4 regions of the Bacillus sp. JZ109 genome follow, and region 1 is predicted to be linked to each of the others. Evidence: riboswitches for the same ligand, from Rfam matches in the RefSeq annotation. Region 1 holds a riboswitch; each other region holds the start of a gene.
The links. Region 1 has a riboswitch for S-adenosylmethionine ahead of M1D94_RS01130 (5-methyltetrahydropteroyltriglutamate--homocysteine S-methyltransferase). Riboswitches for the same ligand answer to the same signal wherever they lie in the genome.
Positions count from the first base shown of each region.

Region 2: linked by a shared signal. The riboswitch ahead of metK (methionine adenosyltransferase) and the one ahead of M1D94_RS01130 (5-methyltetrahydropteroyltriglutamate--homocysteine S-methyltransferase) in region 1 are both predicted to bind S-adenosylmethionine.
Region 3: linked by a shared signal. The riboswitch ahead of mtnW (2,3-diketo-5-methylthiopentyl-1-phosphate enolase) and the one ahead of M1D94_RS01130 (5-methyltetrahydropteroyltriglutamate--homocysteine S-methyltransferase) in region 1 are both predicted to bind S-adenosylmethionine.
Region 4: linked by a shared signal. The riboswitch ahead of metN (methionine ABC transporter ATP-binding protein MetN) and the one ahead of M1D94_RS01130 (5-methyltetrahydropteroyltriglutamate--homocysteine S-methyltransferase) in region 1 are both predicted to bind S-adenosylmethionine.

Region 1 covers NZ_CP096388.1:209,074-214,037, reverse strand. The annotation lists gene pepT (peptidase T) at 1-319, shown strand, start outside; gene M1D94_RS01150 (hypothetical protein) at 424-552, shown strand; gene M1D94_RS01145 (hypothetical protein) at 842-1,105, shown strand; gene M1D94_RS01140 (LURP-one-related/scramblase family protein) at 1,234-1,722, shown strand; SAM riboswitch class I at 1,788-1,894, shown strand; gene M1D94_RS01135 (5-methyltetrahydropteroyltriglutamate--homocysteine S-methyltransferase) at 1,976-3,109, shown strand; SAM riboswitch class I at 3,178-3,284, shown strand; gene M1D94_RS01130 (5-methyltetrahydropteroyltriglutamate--homocysteine S-methyltransferase) at 3,362-4,498, shown strand; gene M1D94_RS01125 (3-hydroxybutyrate dehydrogenase) at 4,550-4,964, opposite strand, start outside.
Region 2 covers NZ_CP096388.1:1,110,078-1,115,041, reverse strand. The annotation lists gene asnB (asparagine synthase (glutamine-hydrolyzing)) at 1-980, opposite strand, end outside; gene metK (methionine adenosyltransferase) at 1,130-2,332, opposite strand; SAM riboswitch class I at 2,500-2,638, opposite strand; gene pckA (phosphoenolpyruvate carboxykinase (ATP)) at 2,835-4,418, shown strand; gene M1D94_RS05710 (DUF2584 domain-containing protein) at 4,457-4,699, opposite strand; gene M1D94_RS05705 (alpha/beta hydrolase family protein) at 4,751-4,964, opposite strand, start outside.
Region 3 covers NZ_CP096388.1:2,650,388-2,655,351, forward strand. The annotation lists gene mtnD (acireductone dioxygenase) at 1-519, opposite strand, end outside; gene M1D94_RS13915 (methylthioribulose 1-phosphate dehydratase) at 534-1,163, opposite strand; gene mtnX (2-hydroxy-3-keto-5-methylthiopentenyl-1-phosphate phosphatase) at 1,121-1,828, opposite strand; gene mtnW (2,3-diketo-5-methylthiopentyl-1-phosphate enolase) at 1,825-3,042, opposite strand; SAM riboswitch class I at 3,127-3,227, opposite strand; gene mtnE (methionine-glutamine aminotransferase) at 3,266-4,462, opposite strand; gene M1D94_RS13935 (carbon-nitrogen family hydrolase) at 4,557-4,964, shown strand, end outside.
Region 4 covers NZ_CP096388.1:874,745-879,708, reverse strand. The annotation lists gene metQ (methionine ABC transporter substrate-binding lipoprotein MetQ) at 1-693, opposite strand, end outside; gene metP (methionine ABC transporter permease MetP) at 707-1,375, opposite strand; gene metN (methionine ABC transporter ATP-binding protein MetN) at 1,368-2,393, opposite strand; SAM riboswitch class I at 2,499-2,605, opposite strand; gene M1D94_RS04445 (SCP2 sterol-binding domain-containing protein) at 2,720-3,064, opposite strand; gene M1D94_RS04440 (thioredoxin family protein) at 3,171-3,491, opposite strand; partial or broken gene M1D94_RS04435 (toprim domain-containing protein) at 3,493-3,854, opposite strand; gene M1D94_RS04430 (YusG family protein) at 3,932-4,168, opposite strand; gene gcvH (glycine cleavage system protein GcvH) at 4,224-4,607, opposite strand; gene M1D94_RS04420 (arsenate reductase family protein) at 4,674-4,964, opposite strand, start outside.

The sequences.
Region 1 (4,964 bases):
AAACGAATACGGGCAAGACCGGATTCTGCTGGATATGAACGACCAATACTACAACATGAGAGAGAAAATTGAACCTGTCATCGAAATCGTCAACATTGCCAAGCAAGCAATGGAAAACCTCGGCATTGAACCGAAGATTTCCCCCATCCGCGGCGGCACCGACGGATCGCAGCTGTCCTACATGGGGCTTCCGACGCCAAACATCTTTACAGGCGGGGAAAACTTCCACGGCAAATTTGAATACATCTCAGTTGATAATATGGTCAAAGCCGTAAATGTCATCGTGGAGATTGCAAAGCAGTTTGAAGCGCAAGCATAATGCCAAAAGCCAGTCCAAAAAAGGACTGGCTTTTTTGTGTGAAAATGAAACATTTTAAACGCGTCCTCCGTAAAACAAGTATCAACAAATGAGGAGGAAAAACAATGACAAAACATGCAATCGCTGCAAAGAGTCTCTTGAAAAAATGGATCATTTCCAGGCCGCTTAACATGCAAAAGAAATCCAGCCCATTTCAAAAAATTAGAAAAATGTTCAAACGCTTCTTCAAATAAAACATTCAAATCCCCTAAATACAATCCGTATTCACCCGTACCGCCCAAATGCTCCGTAATTTGGGTTTTTTGTGTTCAATTCCGCAAAATAGGGTATAAACCAAACAAGCAAGAATACAGCACCCAAAAACAGGCAATTCGAATTACTCAAACTTAGGTTAAAAGTTATATAAAGGAATTTATTTTATCGTCGATAGTAACTATAGAACCAATCATCAACAAGAGCAAACAGCGTGATTCAAGACTATTTTCAGGTCATCAGGTTATACTGTTTTAGAGGGACAGTTTCTTGTTATTTATTGATTTAGAATTTTTTGAATACTTTTTGACTTTTTATCCGTACAATAGAGAGTACCAAAACTTTTTTTGGGAGGTATGTAATATGATCCTATTTATTATCATCGCATTATGCGGCTATCTTCTTTTTTCTTTCAGCAAGGACAATCGCCGCAAACCGCAAAAGACAAGCCCTCTGCCAGCAGCCGCACCTCATCACAACAACCTAATCGACCTTGACGCCATCCGCCAAAAACGCCGGATGCATCTTTCCTAATTCTATATTTCAAATGAAAAGGCTGCTGAATCACGCAGCCTTTTAAAATTGTTTTGATTTAGAGCCTGAAACCTTTTCGCCACCTATCCGTAATTTCATACAAGGCAAACCCAAAGGAGACTTCAGCAATGATCGAGTTATTTATGAAACAAAAAATGTTCTCATTTAAAGATGCATTTCACATTTATGACCGGGATGAACAAGAAACATTCAAGGTGGAGGGGCGTTTTTTCTCGTTAGGAGACTCATTACAAATGACAGACTCATCTGGGAAAACGCTCGTTTCCATAGAACAAAAACTAATGTCTTTATTGCCGCGCTATGAGATTTCAATTGGCGGGAAAACAGTTTGTGAGGTAACGAAGAAAGTAACGTTTTTCAAACCGAAATTTGTGATTTCCGGGCTTAACTGGGAAATCGATGGTGATTTATGGAGGGATGAATTCCAGCTGACGGACGGGGAAAATGTCCGGATGTCAGTGAGCAAAAAGTGGCTCAGCTGGGGTGATTCCTATCACTTGCAGATTGCAAACGAGGAAGATGTTCTGATTTGCACTGCCATCGCTATCGTGCTTGATATGGTTTTATATAACGATGAAGATGAAAGTATTCTCTAAAAAGCATTGACAATTGATCCAAAAGTAATAATATTAAGATAATTGAAATCTGAATATGAAGTTGTACCTTATCAAGAGAGGTGGAGGGACTGGCCCTATGATACCCGGCAACCGCTGTTTCAAACAGAATGGTGCTAAATCCTTAAGAACATTGCGTTCTTGCAGATGAGGCGGAGATTTGATCATTCAAGCTCTTCCTTCACAAAGGAAGAGCTTTTTACATGCTCAATATTTCAGAAAAGAGGCGAATAACATGGCTCAACAAACGAATGTTGCAGGACAAAAAACAGAAAAACAACGCAAAGCACCTTTCCGCGCCGATCATGTCGGCAGTTTGCTTCGTTCCGTTCCGGTAAAGCAAGCCCGGCAAAAAAAAGCGGCTGGTGAGATGACAGCAGAACAGCTTCGTGATATCGAAAATCAAGAGATCATCCGCATCGTGGAAAAACAAAAAGAAATCGGTCTCGATGTAGTAACAGACGGGGAATTCCGGCGTTCTTGGTGGCATTATGACTTCCTGGAAGGGCTTGACGGTGTGGAACCGTTCATCCCGGCTGAGGGGATTCAGTTCCATAACACAAAAACGAAAGCGCGCAGCATCAAAGTGACGGGAAAACTCGATTTTACGAGCCACCCAGCGCTTGCTGATTATCAATTTTTACATGAGATTGCCGGTAACGCGACGCCAAAATTGACCATTCCCAGCCCAAATATGCTGTTTTTTGGCGAAAAGGCGGATAAAGGGATTTATGACGATCAAGAGGAATATTTTCATGACCTGGCTCAAGCATACAAAAAAGCAATCAAAGCCTTCTATGATGCTGGCTGCCGTTATCTCCAGCTCGATGATACGTCATGGTCTCTCTTCTTTGAGGAAAAAGGCAGAGAGGTTGTCCGGGCGCTCGGCGGCGATCCAGAAACATTGCCATCCATATTTGCCAAAACAATTAATGATGCCGTCGCAGACCGGCCTGACGATTTAACGATCACAATGCACATTTGCCGCGGCAACTTCCGCTCAACCTGGGCGGCATCAGGAGGGTACGACGCTGTAGCGGAAACGATTTTGGACGGCTTAAACCTTGACGGCCTTTTCTTGGAATACGATGATGACCGCTCCGGAAACTTTGATCCGCTCCGTTTTGTGAAGCGCAAGGATCTGCAAATTGTGCTCGGCTTGATCACATCGAAATACGGCGAGCTTGAAAATCCTGAAGATGTGAAACGCCGTATCAATGAAGCCGCGCGTTTTGTCAGCTTGGACCAGCTATGCCTGAGCCCGCAGTGCGGTTTCGCCTCTACAGAAGAAGGCAACCTTCTGACAGAGGAGCAGCAATGGGCAAAGCTTCGCCATGTCATCGACATTGCCAACGATGTGTGGAGATAATCTATCATTGACAGAAATAGAAAATGTGTGAATAATAGATACTATCAGAAAATTTCATAAAAAGGTTTTCCTTATCAAGAGAGGTGGAGGGACTGGCCCTGCGATACCCGGCAACCGCTGTTTAACAGAATGGTGCTAAATCCTTTAGAGCAATGATTGCTCTTGAAGATAAGGTTGAGATTGTCACGCAAGCTCTTCCTTATCCAAAGGAAGAGCTTTTTTACATTTGAATGGAAAGAAGGAATGGACAACATGTCACAACAAACAACACCCGCAGAACAAAAATCACTTCAAAGAAAAAAACCGCCGTTTCGCGCGGATCAAGTCGGAAGCCTGCTAAGATCTGAGCCCGTCAAAAAAGCGCGGCTGCAAAAAGCGGCCGGCGATATTACGGCTGAGCAGCTTCGCCAGATCGAAAACGATGAAATTATCCGCATTGTGGAAAAACAGAGGGAAATCGGCCTGAACGTCGTGACAGACGGTGAATTCCGCAGAGCATGGTGGCACTTTGATTTCCTGGAAAACTTAGATGGCGTTGAGCCGTTTACTCCTGAGCAAGGCATTCAATTCCATAACGTACAGACAAAAGCACGCGGCATTAAAGTCACAGGCGATATCGACTTTTCAACACACCCAATGCTTGAAGATTACTCATTTCTCCATAGCATTGCCGGTGACGCGACGCCAAAGATGACCATTCCAAGCCCGAATATGCTGTTTTTCCGCGGGAAATTGGAAAAAGGTGCATACAAAAACGACTATCACCTTTTCCAGCATGATGTATCCAAAGCATATAAAAAAGCGATTCAAGCGTTTTATGACAGAGGCTGCCGCTACCTCCAGCTTGATGATACAGCGTGGGCCGTTTTCTTATCAGAAAAAGGCTTAAAACAAATCGAAGCGTTCGGAACAACGCCTGATGAGCTTCGCCAGCTGTTTGCGAAATCGATTAACGACGCGATAGCAGACCGCCCGGATGACTTGACGGTAACCATGCATATTTGCCGCGGCAACTTCCAGTCCACTTGGACAGCGGAAGGCGGCTATGACGCAGCAGCCGAAACCATTTTTGACGGCTTGAATCTTGACGGACTTTTCTTAGAGTATGATGATTCACGCTCAGGCGGATTTGAGCCGCTCCGTTACGTAAAACGGTCTGATCTTCAGCTTGTTCTTGGCTTAGTGACATCTAAATTCGGTGAGCTTGAAAATCCGGATGACGTGAAACGCCGTATCGAAGAAGCGTCCCGTTATGTAAGCTTAGACCAGCTTTGCCTCAGCCCTCAATGCGGATTTGCTTCAACTGAGGAAGGCAACAAGCTGACTGAAGAACAGCAATGGGCGAAGCTCCGCCATGTGGTTGAGATCGCTAATGATGTTTGGAAATAAGAAAAGAAAAAACACACTTGATTCCCTAGCGGAGCAAGTGTGTTTTTTATGTCATTGTGCGGTGTAGCCCCCATCAAGGACGACAGCCTGCCCAGTGACGCCCTTCGCCTTCTCGCTTGCCAAAAACACGGCATAATCCGCAATTTCCTTGACGGAAAGCAGTCGCTTTTGCGGCACAAGCGGAAAAATGACTTGTTCAAGTACAGAGTCGTAAGGGACATTTCTAGTTTTTGATAGATCGCTAAGCTGATTGCGTACAAGCTGGGTATCGACATAACCCGGACAGAGCGCATTGACTGTTATGCCGTGGGGCGCGCCTTCCAGCGCCCCTACTTTTGTGAGTCCAATGACGCCGTGCTTGGCGCTATTATAAGCGGATTTCCCTGCAAAGCCGACTAATCCATTAACAGACGCGATATTAATGATTCTGCCAAACTGCTGTTTTTTCATGATCGGAAAAACATGC
Region 2 (4,964 bases), 900 kb from region 1:
GGAAGCTCATTCATGTATTCCTCAGGCGAAATGACTTTGCTGATATTTTCGATGCCCAGCGCCGCTGCCGTTTCTTTCGCTACATCAACCTCACTGAAGCCCTGCTGTTCAAAGCCGACAGAGAATGTTTTTAAGCTTGGATGAAATTCCTTCGCAACAGACACAATAAAGGAAGAATCAATCCCGCCAGACAGGAACGAACCGACAGGAACGTCACTTCTCATATGAACGTTTACAGAGTCATAGATCGCGTCTCGGACTTCTTTCACAAGCTTGTCTTCTTCAGTCTGAACCGGCTTGAAGTTCGCTTTGAAATACGTTTTGAATGTGATATCGCCGTCCGGGCGGATTGTGAATTGTGAACCCGGCTCTACTTTTTTCACATGGGCATCAAGCGTGCTTGGTTCAGGAACAAATTGGAAAGACATGTACTGCTGCAATGCCTCTTTATCTATTTCAATATCATTCTGAGCAACCATTAAACTTTTTCTCTCTGAGGCAAAATAAACCTGATCATTGATCGTTGTGTAGTACAACGGTTTAATGCCGAATGGATCTCTTGCCCCATAAAGCACATGATCGTTTTTATTCCAAATCAGAAAGGCAAACATACCGCGCAGTTTGGACGCCGCTTCTTCTTTATAGTGACGGTAAGTCGCAAGAAGAACCTCTGTGTCCGAATCCGTGTTGAATGTGTACCCCTTTGCTTCAAGCTCTTCTCTCAGTTCAATATAGTTATAGATTTCTCCGTTAAAGATAATCCAATATGTTTCATCTTCATATGATAAAGGCTGTCCGCCATTTTCTACATCAATAATGCTGAGCCGTCTGAATCCGAAGCCGACGTGCTCATCATGGAAATATCCATCACTGTCAGGACCGCGGTGAACGATCATTTGGTTCATTTGTTTGATTAGTTCTTCTTGATCAGCGGTTTGAGCTAACGGATGCTTGTTAAAAACCCCGACAAATCCACACATAGTATTGCCTCCATAATTAAAATTGTCATCATTGAACCCCTATTTATAGACGCTGTGAATAGTATTTGGTTTCACAGTTATGTAAAAAAATAAACATGAATACAACGATAAAAAAGGGAAAGCCGCTTAACCAGTAAGCGGCTATAAAATTATTCTCCTAACGCTTCTTTACGCAACTGCTCCGCTTTGTCTGTGCGCTCCCATGGAAGGTCAACATCGTGACGTCCAAAGTGGCCGTACGCAGCAGTTTGTTTGTAGATCGGACGGCGCAAATCAAGCATTTTGATAATGCCGGCAGGTCGTAAATCAAAGTTATTGCGAACAACTTCAATCAGTTTTTCCTCAGAAGCTTTTCCGGAACCGAATGTGTTGATTGAGATTGACACAGGCTGTGCAACACCGATCGCGTAAGCAAGCTGTACTTCGCAAGAATCAGCAAGCTCAGCCGCAACGATGTTTTTCGCAACGTATCTTGCCGCATAAGCTGCAGAACGGTCTACCTTCGTCGCATCCTTACCTGAGAACGCGCCTCCGCCGTGGCGTGCATAGCCGCCGTACGTATCAACGATGATTTTGCGTCCTGTAAGTCCCGCATCCCCTTGAGGGCCTCCGATTACGAAACGTCCTGTAGGGTTGATGAAATATTTTGTTTCTTCATCAATCAGCTCTTCAGGAACAACCGGATTGATGACATGTTCTTTAATGTTGCGCTGAATTTGCTCAAGTGTAATTTCAGGATGATGCTGAGTTGAAATAACAATCGCGTCAATGCGGACTGGTTTGTTATTTTCATCGTACTCAACCGTTACCTGTGTTTTGCCGTCAGGGCGAAGGTACGGAAGAATATCTTCTTTACGGACTTCACTTAGGCGGCGGGCTAATTTATGGGCAAGTGAAATTGGAAGAGGCATAAGCTCTTTCGTTTCGTTGCACGCATAACCGAACATTAATCCTTGGTCACCCGCACCAATCGCTTCAATTTCTTCGTCGCTCATTGTGCCTTCACGGGCTTCAAGCGCTTGATCTACGCCCATCGCGATATCAGCAGACTGCTCATCAATTGATGTTAAAACCGCACAAGTTTCCGCATCAAATCCGTATTTTGCACGTGTGTATCCGATTTCTTTAATGGTTTGGCGAACCGTTTTCGGAATGTCAACATACGTAGAAGTTGTGATCTCTCCGCTTACAAGAACCAAACCTGTTGTCACAGATGTTTCACAAGCAACACGCGCGTTAGGGTCTTTCTTTAAAATTTCATCTAAAATGCTGTCAGAAATCTGGTCACAGATTTTATCCGGATGCCCCTCCGTAACAGATTCTGATGTAAATAAACGACGATTTTTACTCATGATTTGCTTCCTCCTGCACAAGGCCTCCCGAAAGACCTTGTATATATGATACGGAACTCGCTCCCTCTTATACAATGTACAGTTATATTAGAGAATGTTAATTGGCATATTTATGAAATAAAAAAACCTTTTCCATCGAGGAAAGGGTTTGGTCTTTGTGCCTTTCACTCTTATCGCTCAAGGAATCATACAACCTTGCAACAGGTTAGCACCTTGGTTGTCTCACTCAGTTGAACATAATAAATAACAGAGAAACCGGTTGCTGGGCTTCATAGGGCCTGTCCCTCCGCCAGCTCGGGATAAGAGTATCCGCTCAATGAAATATCTTATCGTAAAAGGGTTTGCAATGTCAATATGATTCAGAAGAAATAGGCACCTATATTGAGGGAAAACAATGGAAATGCACACACAAAAAATAATAAATAGTATAGACTATTTGAAAATATATGTTATACTAATTCACAATTAGCAAAACACAAAAAACGATAAAGGAAGGTTTCATATGAACTCAGTTGATTTGACCGCTGATTTACAAGCCTTATTAACATGTCCAAATGTGCGTCATAATTTATCTGCAGCACAGCTAACAGAAAAAGTCCTCTCCCGAAACGAAGGCATTTTAACATCCACAGGTGCTGTTCGCGCGACTACAGGCGCTTACACAGGACGCTCACCTAAAGATAAATTCATCGTGGAGGAAGAAAGCACGAAAAATAAGATCGATTGGGGCCCGGTGAATCAGCCGATTTCAGAAGAAGCGTTTGAGCGGCTGTACACGAAAGTTGTCAGCTATTTAAAGGAGCGAGATGAGCTGTTTGTTTTCGAAGGATTTGCCGGAGCAGACGAGAAATACAGGCTGCCGATCACTGTCGTAAATGAGTTCGCATGGCACAATTTATTTGCTCGGCAGCTGTTTATCCGTCCGGAAGGAAATGATAAGAAAACAGTTGAGCAGCCGTTCACCATTCTTTCTGCTCCGCATTTCAAAGCGGATCCAAAAACAGACGGCACTCATTCCGAAACGTTTATTATTGTCTCTTTCGAAAAGCGGACAATTTTAATCGGCGGAACTGAGTATGCCGGTGAAATGAAGAAGTCCATTTTCTCCATTATGAATTTCCTGCTGCCTGAAAGAGATATTTTATCTATGCACTGCTCCGCCAATGTCGGTGAAAAAGGCGATGTCGCCCTTTTCTTCGGACTGTCAGGAACAGGCAAGACCACCCTGTCGGCAGATGCTGACCGCAAGCTGATCGGTGACGATGAACATGGCTGGTCTGATACAGGCGTCTTTAATATTGAAGGCGGGTGCTACGCTAAGTGCATTCATTTAAGCGAGGAAAAGGAACCGCAAATCTTTAACGCGATCCGTTTCGGGTCTGTTCTCGAAAATGTCGTTGTTGACGAAGATACACGCGAAGCCAATTATGATGATTCCTTCTATACTGAAAACACGCGGGCAGCTTACCCGATTCATATGATTGACAACATCGTGACTCCAAGCATGGCCGGCCATCCGTCAGCAATTGTATTTTTGACGGCTGATGCATTCGGAGTCCTGCCGCCGATCAGCAAACTAACGAAGGAGCAGGCCATGTACCATTTCTTGAGCGGTTACACGAGTAAGCTTGCCGGAACCGAACGTGGTGTAACGTCTCCTGAAACGACGTTCTCTACATGCTTCGGCTCACCTTTCCTGCCGCTTCCTGCTCACGTCTATGCTGAGATGCTCGGCAAAAAGATCGATGAACACGGCGCAGACGTTTTCTTAGTCAATACCGGCTGGACCGGGGGCGGCTACGGCACAGGCGAACGAATGAAGCTTTCTTACACTAGAGCAATGGTCAAAGCAGCGATTGAAGGTAAATTAGAGGATGCTGAAATGATAACTGACGATATTTTCGGCCTGCACATTCCGGCACATGTTCCTGGCGTTCCTGATCATATCCTTCAGCCTGAAAATACGTGGACCAACAAGGAAGAATACAAAGAAAAAGCAGTCTACCTTGCAAATGAATTCAAAGAGAACTTTAAAAAGTTCGCACATACCGATGCCATCGCCCAGGCAGGCGGCCCTCTCGTATAAAAAACAAAAGCCAAGAGCAATTATGCTCTTGGCTTGTTTTAATTGACGGAATGCAAAGAAGTCAGCTTGTATGTAATGATGGTCCGGCCTTCTTCCCATTGAAGCTTCTGCACTTCAGCTGTGCCTGACTTTTCGCCAAACTTTGTTTTGCGTACATCCATTGGAATCTCCATCGGATATACTCGGTATCCGTCCTTCTCTAACGTGAATATATTTTCATCTATGCGAACTTCTTTTCCTTTTGTCACAATCAGTGTATTAAATTCAACAGGCATTCCCAAAGTGAAATCCCCTTTCGTTCTCTTTTTTCTTTATCATAACATATTTCACTGTCAGCGGTTTTTCATCCATTGTGTGAGCTGCCGCACGATACGCCGGTTTTCTTTTGGCGGGAAATAATGTGTGAATGTACTGTAGTACCACGTCTCCACCGGCTTATGCAGTTGTTTTAGCTTCTCTTCAAATAAATAGGAATGCTGAATCGAAACATTTTGGTCTTTTTCTCCATGGATTAACAGCACGGGTGCCTGAATTTTATTTACTTGG
Region 3 (4,964 bases), 1.7 Mb from region 1:
TTTTTCATAAATAGGAACCCAGCCTTCAGTTGTGACAAAAATTCTCACCGCGACAACTTTGCGGTCCTCCTGAAGCGTGAAGTAATGGCGGATATTCTCAGGCACGGAGATTAAATCTCCAGGGTTTAAACGGACATCAAAAAACGTGCCGTCCTTGCCTTGAATGACAAAAATACCGTGTCCGCTTACAATAAAACGAACCTCATCGTCTGTATGGTGATGCTCTCTTTTAAAGTTTTCAAGCAGTTCATCAAGTTTCGGATTGCTGTCTGACAATGAAATAACATCCTGTGCTTTATAGCCGCGGCGGGTTGAGATATCTTTAATTTCAGTTTCGAAGGTATCAAGAATTTGCTGTTTTTCTTCTTCTGTCAGGTCATATTTCTCTGAGAGATGTTCCGGAAGCTTCGTGATATCCCATTGCTCATAAATAACCTCTTGACTGTCCAGAAAGCTTGCCACTTCCTCTTGATTTTCAATCGTTGTATTTGCCTCATCATGAATTCGAATTGTAGCCATTTCAATTCCTCCTTTTATTTAACCAGCTGATGCTGGAGTGTTTTCAATTTCAAATGGTAGCTGAACAAAAATTCATACGCTTCAAGCACTCTTTTTGCCTCAAATGCTGTTTTCCCCCAAGCCGTAATACCATGATTTCGGATCAGAACAGCTCCTGAATCTTCTGAAATCTCTTCCGCAAACAGTGCCGCTAGCGTCGGGATATGTGCCGCATTTTCTATAATCGGAACGGTCACTTCTGCGTTCTCTTCCCACAAGCCGAGTGCTTTTATAATTTCCTGGCCTTTGAATGTGATTTTCTTTTGGTCTCCGTATAACTCTGAAATCACATTATTGTTTACCGTATGGACATGCAGGCAGCATCCGGCATTGGTTTTATTGTACAAATGTGTATGCAAAAGCGTTTCTGCTGACGGTTTCAGAGAATGCCCGCTTTCAGCAGGCTCTCCGTTTTGATCGACCAGCAGAAAATCTTCAACCGTCTCTTTACGTTTATCTTTTCCGCTTGCAGTGACGAGAAATGTTAAAGGCTCATCTGTAACCTTAATTGACAGATTACCGCTAGTCGCCGGAAACCAATCTCTCTCTGCCAATTCCCGTTTTACTTCAGCGAGCTCTCGCCAGCGTTCTTGTTTTGCAGCCATTCCTGTACCTCCTTTACATTCTCAATTTCCTTTCTGATCTCATAAAAATCTTGATACGGAAGATGATTGAGGTTTTGCTCCCGGCATTCGTTTAATAAATAATCCCTTGCAAAGCATAGGTCAGACAGCTTTGCTGCCTCCACATCTGTAACCGAATCACCGATCATGATGATATATTGGTTCGGTTCAGAAAGTTCATGGATGACCGACGGCTTACAGCACCCGCATTGATTGCTGCATGTGCCCTTGCAGGAATGAGGCCAGTCAATATGGATATAGTCATTGTCAAATGAAGCATGGTTGCAATAAATGCGGTCTTTCTCCACAATGCCTTCAAGCAAAGGATATACAAAAAAGTCCATTCCACCGCTTATGACATAAAACGGAATCTCGTGCTCATTGATAAATGCTACAAATTCCCGAAAGCCTTCCCTGATTTTTGCATCTTCCAATACAAAACTTGTAATCTCTTCTTTTAAACGGCTGGGCAAAAGGCCGAACATCCGCCCGACACCTTCCTTGATCGACAGCGTTTTGGAAAGTACGCCGTCTTTTAATGCCACCCACTCTGGGGGAGCAAATGTTTTCATGATATTTATAATGTTGTCGTTCATCGTGATTGTTCCGTCAAAATCACAAATAATAAAAGGTTTTCGAGTCGTCATACGGCTTCAACCTTTCCCCATTTATCTAGCGCAAGCTTAAGATCCTTGCATTGTTCGGCTTTTTCATCAATCGGCTGGGCCTCTAGGACCGCATCAATAATGGCTCTGAACGCTCGCCCCCCGCCTTGGGCACCGTTCGGATGTCCATGTACGCCTCCTCCGGCGTTAATAATGTGGTCTATGCCGAAATCACGCATTAATAGCGGAACCATGCCGGGATGAATGCCTGCTGACGGAACAGCAAATGTTTGGTTAAAAGCATCCTCTCTCACACATTCTTCATGAATCGCCAGTGCATCTGCTCTTGGAAGCGCAACCGAACCATATGGAGACGGAAAGAGGCTGAAGTCAGCACCGCAATATCGGTTTAATTTTCCGAGTAAAAGAGCGTGAGAAAAACCGTAAAACGGAGAAGACGTAAACGCTCCGCTCACTGCTGGATGCGCCATAATCGGAACTGGGATTTCAGGATCTTCCGCAAGGCCTTGCATAACGTCCAAGCCGTAAGCGAAGACATTAAACAAAAGCGCATCCGCTCCCAACTCGGCGGCGCGTCTCGCTTTGTCTTTCAGATCAGCCGTACGTCCGGTCAAATTCACCGCATACAGCGTTTTATGTCCGGTCTGCTCATACGTTTCTTTCAATATTTGCTTTCCTTCTGCAATTCTTGTTTCAAAAGGCGCTAGACCAGTCTCAAAGAAAATTTCATCGTCTTTAATCAAGTCAACTCCGCCAAGCGCCTGCTGCCGGAGCTGTTCTTTAATATCACTCAGGTCCCTTCCGATTACGCCTTTAAATATGCTCATTAACAGCGGTCTCTCAAACTCTCCCAGCAGCTTCCGGATGCCGTATACGCCAAACTTCGGTCCCGGCAGTGCACGCTTAAATGCTTCAGAGAAGTGAAGATCGATTAATTTGATTTTTCCGTCCAGGGACAGCTTGCCAAACACTGTTGTCAGCAAAGCCGGAATATCCTGAGAGAAATTGATTTCAGGATAGGCAATTGTGATGACCGCTTGTTTTTCTGATGCAGCAGTTCCCTCTCTCTCCTCAACTTTTATCACCCGCCCCTTGTGCTTTTGCATTTGCTCCTGTTTTACAAGGGGCAGATCAGTCCAGGAGCCTACTGTCAATCCTGTTGCGATTTGTTCTGCTTTCTTCTCTGTATCGGCTCCCGGTTCGGTCAGGAGATATGTCGCTAATAACTCACTCATGCCAGAGCTCCTTTCATTTTCATCCATATCAAAAAACCTCTTCAAACTGCAATCGCGTCTAAAGAGGTTTCGTTTCTCGTCCGAATCTTATCTCTCAGCCGCTAGCTGCAAGAATTAGCACCGTGCTTTATAAGTCGGTTGCCGGGCTTCATCGGGCTCGTCCCTCTGCCTGCTCTTGATAAGAAAATATAGATTTTATAAATTATTTTGAATTATCCCATCGTTATAAGGTCTTGTCAATGCTTTTTTGGGTAAACAGGTTCAGTTTGCCAATTCGATAAGCGGCTTCCTTAAGTCTTTCTTCACTTGTTAAAAGTCCGACTCTGACGTAGCCCTCGCCATATTCACCGAAGCCGTTTCCAGCCGCAACTGCCACATTCGCTTTTTCCAGCAAAAGATCTGAGAACTGCTCAGAAGTATAGCCTTCAGGCACAGGCAGCCATGCAAAAAAAGAACCTGCGGGAGCTGTTACATCCCAGCCGATTTCCCGGCATGCCGTGATCCAAGCGTTTCTCCTGCTCTCATACCTGGCATTTTGCTCTGCCACACACGTCTGATCGGCTAACAGTGCCTCTGCTGCAGCCTCCTGAGTCGCTCTGAAAAGACTGACAAACATATGGTCTTGATAAAGATTGATCGCTTCAATGACCGAAGCGTTTCCGACGGCAAAGCCAACCCGCCATCCTGCCATATTATACGTTTTTGACAGCGTGTAAATTTCAATTCCGATATCCTTCGCACCTTCAGTCTGCAAAAAGCTTAAAGGCTTGCAGCCGTCAAATCCGACAGCGCCGTAAGCAAAATCGTGAACGACGCAGATTCCGTTTTCAGCCGCAAAACGCACGGTATCTTCAAAGAACTCGGAAGTAGCAACAGCTCCAGTCGGATTATTCGGATAATTCAAATACATCAATTTCGCCTGTTCCCTTATTTCAGCGGTTATGCTGCTGTAATCAGGGAGAAACGCCCTGTCCTTTACGAGCGGCATCATTTCCATCTTTGCTTTTGCAAGTGTGACACCCGACCAGTAATCAGGATAACCCGGATCGGGAACTAAAATCGTATCACCGGGATTCAACAAGCATTGCGGGAGCTCGACTAAACCGGCTTTTCCGCCGAATAATACAGCGACTTCGGTTTCCGGATCCAGATCAATGCCGTATTCTCTTTTGTAAAATGCAGCAGCCGCTGACTTCAGACGGTATGAGCCGCGAAAAGACGAATATTTATGATTCTCAGGATCAGCGACAGCTCGTTTCATCTCCTCAACAATATGCTCAGGAGTCGGCTGATCTGGATTTCCCTGTCCTAGATTGATAACGTCATGTCCTTCTGCGAGCTTTCGGTTCACTTTCTGCACCAGAGAAGCGAAGAATTGTTTAGGCAATTCCTTCAATACATGAGACTGTTCAAATTTCATCTATTCTCACCTTCTAAAAAAATCTTGAAATGATAGTCCATCATCATATATGGTTAAATGAAAAAAGTAAAGAAAAATTTGGGGTGTTAAAAAGATGAAATGGACGATATCTTGTCTTCAATTTGATATTTCATACGGCAAACCTTCGGAAAATATAAAAAAGGCTGAATTTTTCATCGGAAAAGAAAGCAAACATGCTGATGTTCTTGTTCTGCCTGAATTATGGACGACCGGATATGATCTGGCCAATCTTGATGAACTCGCTGACGAAGACGGCCGCTCCGCTCAGAGCTGGCTGAAGAAAACGGCAAAAAAACATGGTGTTCATATTGTCGCCGGGTCGGTCGCTGTCAGGAAGAATTCTGATGTTTATAATACAATGTACATCGCGGATAAGGAAGGGCAAATCATTAAAGAGTACAGAAAAGCCCATCTTTTTCAGCTGATGGATGAGCATCTGTATTTATCAGCCGGTTCCGAAGACGGATACTTTGAGCTTGAC
Region 4 (4,964 bases), 670 kb from region 1:
GTTAGCGTATGGGTTGTTTTTCGTTGATTCTACTTCAATTGCATCTTTTTTAGGATTTAATTTATTTTGGATCGCATAGTTTACATTGATGAAGGCCGCGTCTCCTTCTTTGTTTTCATATGCTTTTGCCGTTAATTCAGGCGCCACTTTTTTGAATTCAAGGTTTTTCGGGTTTTTCTTAATGTCTTTCAATGTTGCGTCAATTGTTTCTACCTTAGAATCAAGAGTGATTAATCCAGCGTTTTCAAGCATTGCAAGCATACGTCCTTGTTCAGCAACGTTGTTTGTCAGAATGATTGTCGCACCGTCTGGAAGGTCTTTCAGTGATTTGTATGTTTTAGAGTAAATACCGAATGGCTCTAAGTGAACAGCGCCGGCATTCACAAGTTTGTAATCTGTGTTTTCTTTCATTTCTTGCTCAAGGTAAGGAATGTGCTGGAAGTAGTTCGCGTCCACTTCATTATCAGCTAAAGCTTTATTGTACATTTTGTAATCACTAAGCACTTTCACTTTCAGCGTATAGCCTTTTTCTTTCAGCAATGGTTCAGCTTCTTTTAAAATTTCCGCATGCGGTGTTTTTGTTGCCGCAACGACAATTTCTTTCTTGCCAGATTCAGCGCCGTTATTCGAACTGCAGGCAGCCATGACTCCTGCAAATACAAGCAGTAATGCACCCAAAAATAGCTTTTTCAATGTAAATCCTCCCTTATCGTTTGTCTATAATATTTGTTATTAGATCACCGATGATTTGAATAATAAACACGATGATTAAAATAAACACAGTAGCAACGAAGGTAACATCAGCGTTATTAGACTGATATCCTTCTACGTACGCAAGGTTTCCAAGGCCTCCTGAACCAATGGCTCCGGCAATTGCCGTTGAGCCGATCAAAGCGATGGCAGTAACCGTAATGCCAGAAATAAGAGCAGGCATTGATTCCGGAATCAGCACTTTGAAAATAATCGTAGACGTTTTCGCGCCCATTGATTTAGCGGCTTCAATCACACCTTTATCCACCTCACGCAGCGCGATTTCAACAAGGCGCGCGTAAAATGGTGCCGAGCCGATTACCAGCGCCGGCAATGCGGCGTTTGGCCCTAAGATCGTGCCGACTAAAAATTTCGTAAAACCTAATAGTAAAATAATTAAAATAAGGAACGGAATCGATCTGAATATGTTAACAACGGCCGCAATCACAGAGTTGACCGCTTTATTCTGCCAGAGGCTTCCTTTGCTCGTCAGAAAGAGCAGCAAGCCGAGGATGACCCCGATGACAAAAGCAAACAGTAAAGAAATCAGCGTCATATAAAGTGTTTCATATGTCGCGTTCCATAATTCAGTTAAATCAACGTTCGGGAAGTATTTTTCAAACATTCGTGATCACCTCTGCTTTCACCTGTTTGTCATTAATGAATCGGATCACGTTTTGCACTTCTTCCTCGTCCCCGTCAATGTGGATGAACAGTGAACCGTAAGCCCCATCCTTCGTCTGCGAAATTTTCCCTTGCAGAATATTGACGCTGACATTGAAGTTTCTGATCATCTCTGTAATCAAAGGCTGTTCAGCTGACTCACCGACAAATGTGAGCTGAACCATTTTTCCTGATGCTGTATCATCAAGAAGGTGCTGAAGCGTCTCTTTCGTTTCTTCCGGCTCTGTCACCTGCTGAACAAATCGTTTTGTCATTTGTTCCTTTGGATTTTTGAAGACATCGAGAACCTCGCCTTCTTCGACCACCTTGCCGTTTTCCATGACGGCGACTCTGTTGCAGATTTTGCGGATGACATGCATTTCGTGCGTAATCAGCACAATCGTCAAACCGAGTCTTTCATTAATATCGGACAATAGATCCAGAATTGAATCTGTCGTTTGCGGATCTAATGCTGATGTCGCTTCGTCACAAAGGAGAACCTTCGGATTGTTTGCAAGCGCTCTGGCAATTCCCACACGCTGCTTCTGACCGCCGCTCAGCTGAGACGGATAAGATTTTTCTTTTCCTTCTAAACCTACCAGTTTAATCAGTTCATTGGCGCGCTTGATCCGCTCGCTCTTTTTCACTCCGGCAATTTCCAAAGGAAACATGATATTATCTCTGACAGTCCGCGACCAAAGCAAATTGAAATGCTGGAAAATCATACTGATCTCATGGCGTGCTTTTCTTAAACCGCGTCCATTTACTTCATTAATCTTGGTTCCCGCCACTTCCACGGTTCCTGAGGTTGGTTTCTCAAGGCCGTTCAGCAGACGGATTAAGGAACTCTTACCAGCTCCGCTATATCCTATAATTCCAAAAATCTCACCTTTTTTAATGGAAAGCGAGACGTTTTGGACAGCATTGACATCTCCATGTTTCGACTTGTAAACTTTTGAAACATCCTGAAGATTGATCAAAGCAATCACCTGCCTTAACACTATTCTAAGAAATCTTCCGGTTTTTTCTGCAAAAGAAAAGCCTTTCTGCACACTTGAGCAGAAAGGCTTATATAAAATGCCTTTCTCTCATCTTTCAAAGCTGAACGCTTCGTGTGAATTGGCACCATTTCAACAGCGTTGATGGTTGCCGGGCTTCATAGGGCACTTCCCTCCACCTCTCTTGATAAGAGAAATATATAGTCTTTTTCGTCCGGAAATTCTTAATGTAGAATAGCACGGCGAATGATTAAATGTCAATAAAATAAATGATGTCAACTTTTACTATTATAATAATTTATTATTTTTTAATTTTTTAAAATCCTCTGAAAAAATCCATTTGTCAGCCAGAGAATGGCTTCCAGTTTTAACAGGGCCCTGAATGACCCCTTTACTTTGAGGCTTCCGCTCTGAATCAGGTGCTGAAGGGAAATGTCTCCGTGCAATAAATCAATAATTTCCGTTTGGTTTCCGTAAAAGGTCAGGTTGGACGTTTGGGGCGGAGAAACTTTTTTCATTTCTCCCTGTTCGTTTATTGAGACGGTTAAGGCTTCTGCTTCTCCTTGGAAGGTAATGAGCAATGTTGAGGCATTCAAAAGGGGTTTTAAAAACAGATGCTGATACTCATCTTCTAAAACTTCCGCTTTCTCCATATGTACAACCTCCTATTTGTTGGTCATACATACACATTTCTCTCTTTGTCGCAAGAACCCCTTTATAAAACGAACGACAATTTCATTGGATATGCTGAGAAATATGTCATAAATGGGATGCGGAAGATGATTTTTGTTTGATCAGCTCATATAAATAAGAAACGGAATGAAATGCATATCCTCTTTCGACCACCTTTCCGCCTTTAAACAGCAGAAAACAAGGGACGCTTTCAATTTGATACGCTTTTGCGAATGTCGGAGAGTAATTGACATTGTTTTGATAGAAGGCGACATCCGGCAGCATTTCTTTCACCACTGTCAGCATTTTGCTTGCAAGCTGGCAGGTGCCGCAAAACGGAGTATATAAATATAGAAGGTACACATCATCTTCAATGTGATCAAGTTCGTGTTCTTGGAGTTCTTTCATGCTATACACCTCGGGACTTTCTTTCAAGAAAAATAGTATGGACATTCAGATTCGCACGCACAATACAGAAGCGATATGGTGCCTGGGCGCAGCCGCTACTTCCTTATAGGCTCTGTCGATATGGAGATGGCAGGCTTCATTAAATTCACGCTTCAGCTGTTTTCTCAATTTCTCACCTGATTCATCAGCATCAACTAATATATAGACGTCTTTATCATAAAGCTCGTCAGCCAATTCCTCGAGCCTCAGCTGGCTGATTGTTCCGTTTGTGCAGATAATGCGCACCGGTTCATTCAGGACGCTTTCGATTTTCTCTTTATCTGATTTCCCCTCGACAATCATAACCTTTTCCAGCTCATCCATCTTCATCTTGTTCACCTGCCGCGTCAAATTTGAAACGTTCAGATTGTAAAAGAAGGCAGTGAAATTCACCGCCAACATTAACACCAGCCGTTTTCGTAGTCACAATCTACATATTTTGCGTCGTCTCCAGAGACCACATCGGCTGTCTTATAAAATTTCTCATTTTCAAAGGAATAACCGGACTTAAGCTCATATTCATTCATGCTTGTCATTTGGCCGATCATCTCATTATCATGATATAACGAGAGCCGGCCATTTTGAAAGCGGCCTGTCACGTCATTGGTGACATCGAGCTTTTGTTTGTCGAAAGCCATATTGGACACCTCCCATAACGTTAGCGTGTCCAATTGCTTTTACGGCTATCCTGTTTTAGTCTTCTTGTGTCATCTCTTCGTATTGCTCTGCTGTCATCAGTTTTTCAATTTCAGAAGCGTCAGATGGCTCAACGACGATCATCCATGCTTTTTCGTACGGAGATTCGTTGACGAATTCCGGACTGTCATCAAGATCTTCGTTTACTTCCACAACCGTTCCGTTAATCGGTGCATAAAGCTCAGATACCGTTTTAACGGATTCAACACTGCCGAATGGCTCGTCCGCTTTGATTTCAGCGCCCACTTCAGGAAGTTCGACAAACACGATGTCGCCTAGTTCGGACTGGGCAAAATGCGTAATTCCGATTCTGGCTTTTTCTCCTTCAACTTTTACCCACTCGTGTTCTCCTGAGTAACGCAAATCTTTTGGTATGCTCAATTGAATCCCTCCATTTTTTACAGCACTACAATAAGAAGATACCACACTTTTCAAAAAAAATTTACATTAAGCCCAGTTTTCTTCAAATTGGTCTTCTTTAAATCCGACAGTCACTTTTTCGCCGTCTGTTGTAAGCGGGCGTTTGATCAGCATACCATCTGAAGCCAGCAGCTCGAGCTGTTCGTCCTCTGACATGTGATACAGCTTTTCCTTGAGATTGAGCTCGCGGTATTTCATGCCGCTCGTGTTGAAAAATTTCTTGAGATCCAGCCCGCTTTTTTCATAAAGCGCTTTTAATTCTTCTTTGCTTGGCGGCTGCTCAGCAATATGTATTTCGTTTATTTCTTTTCCATGCTC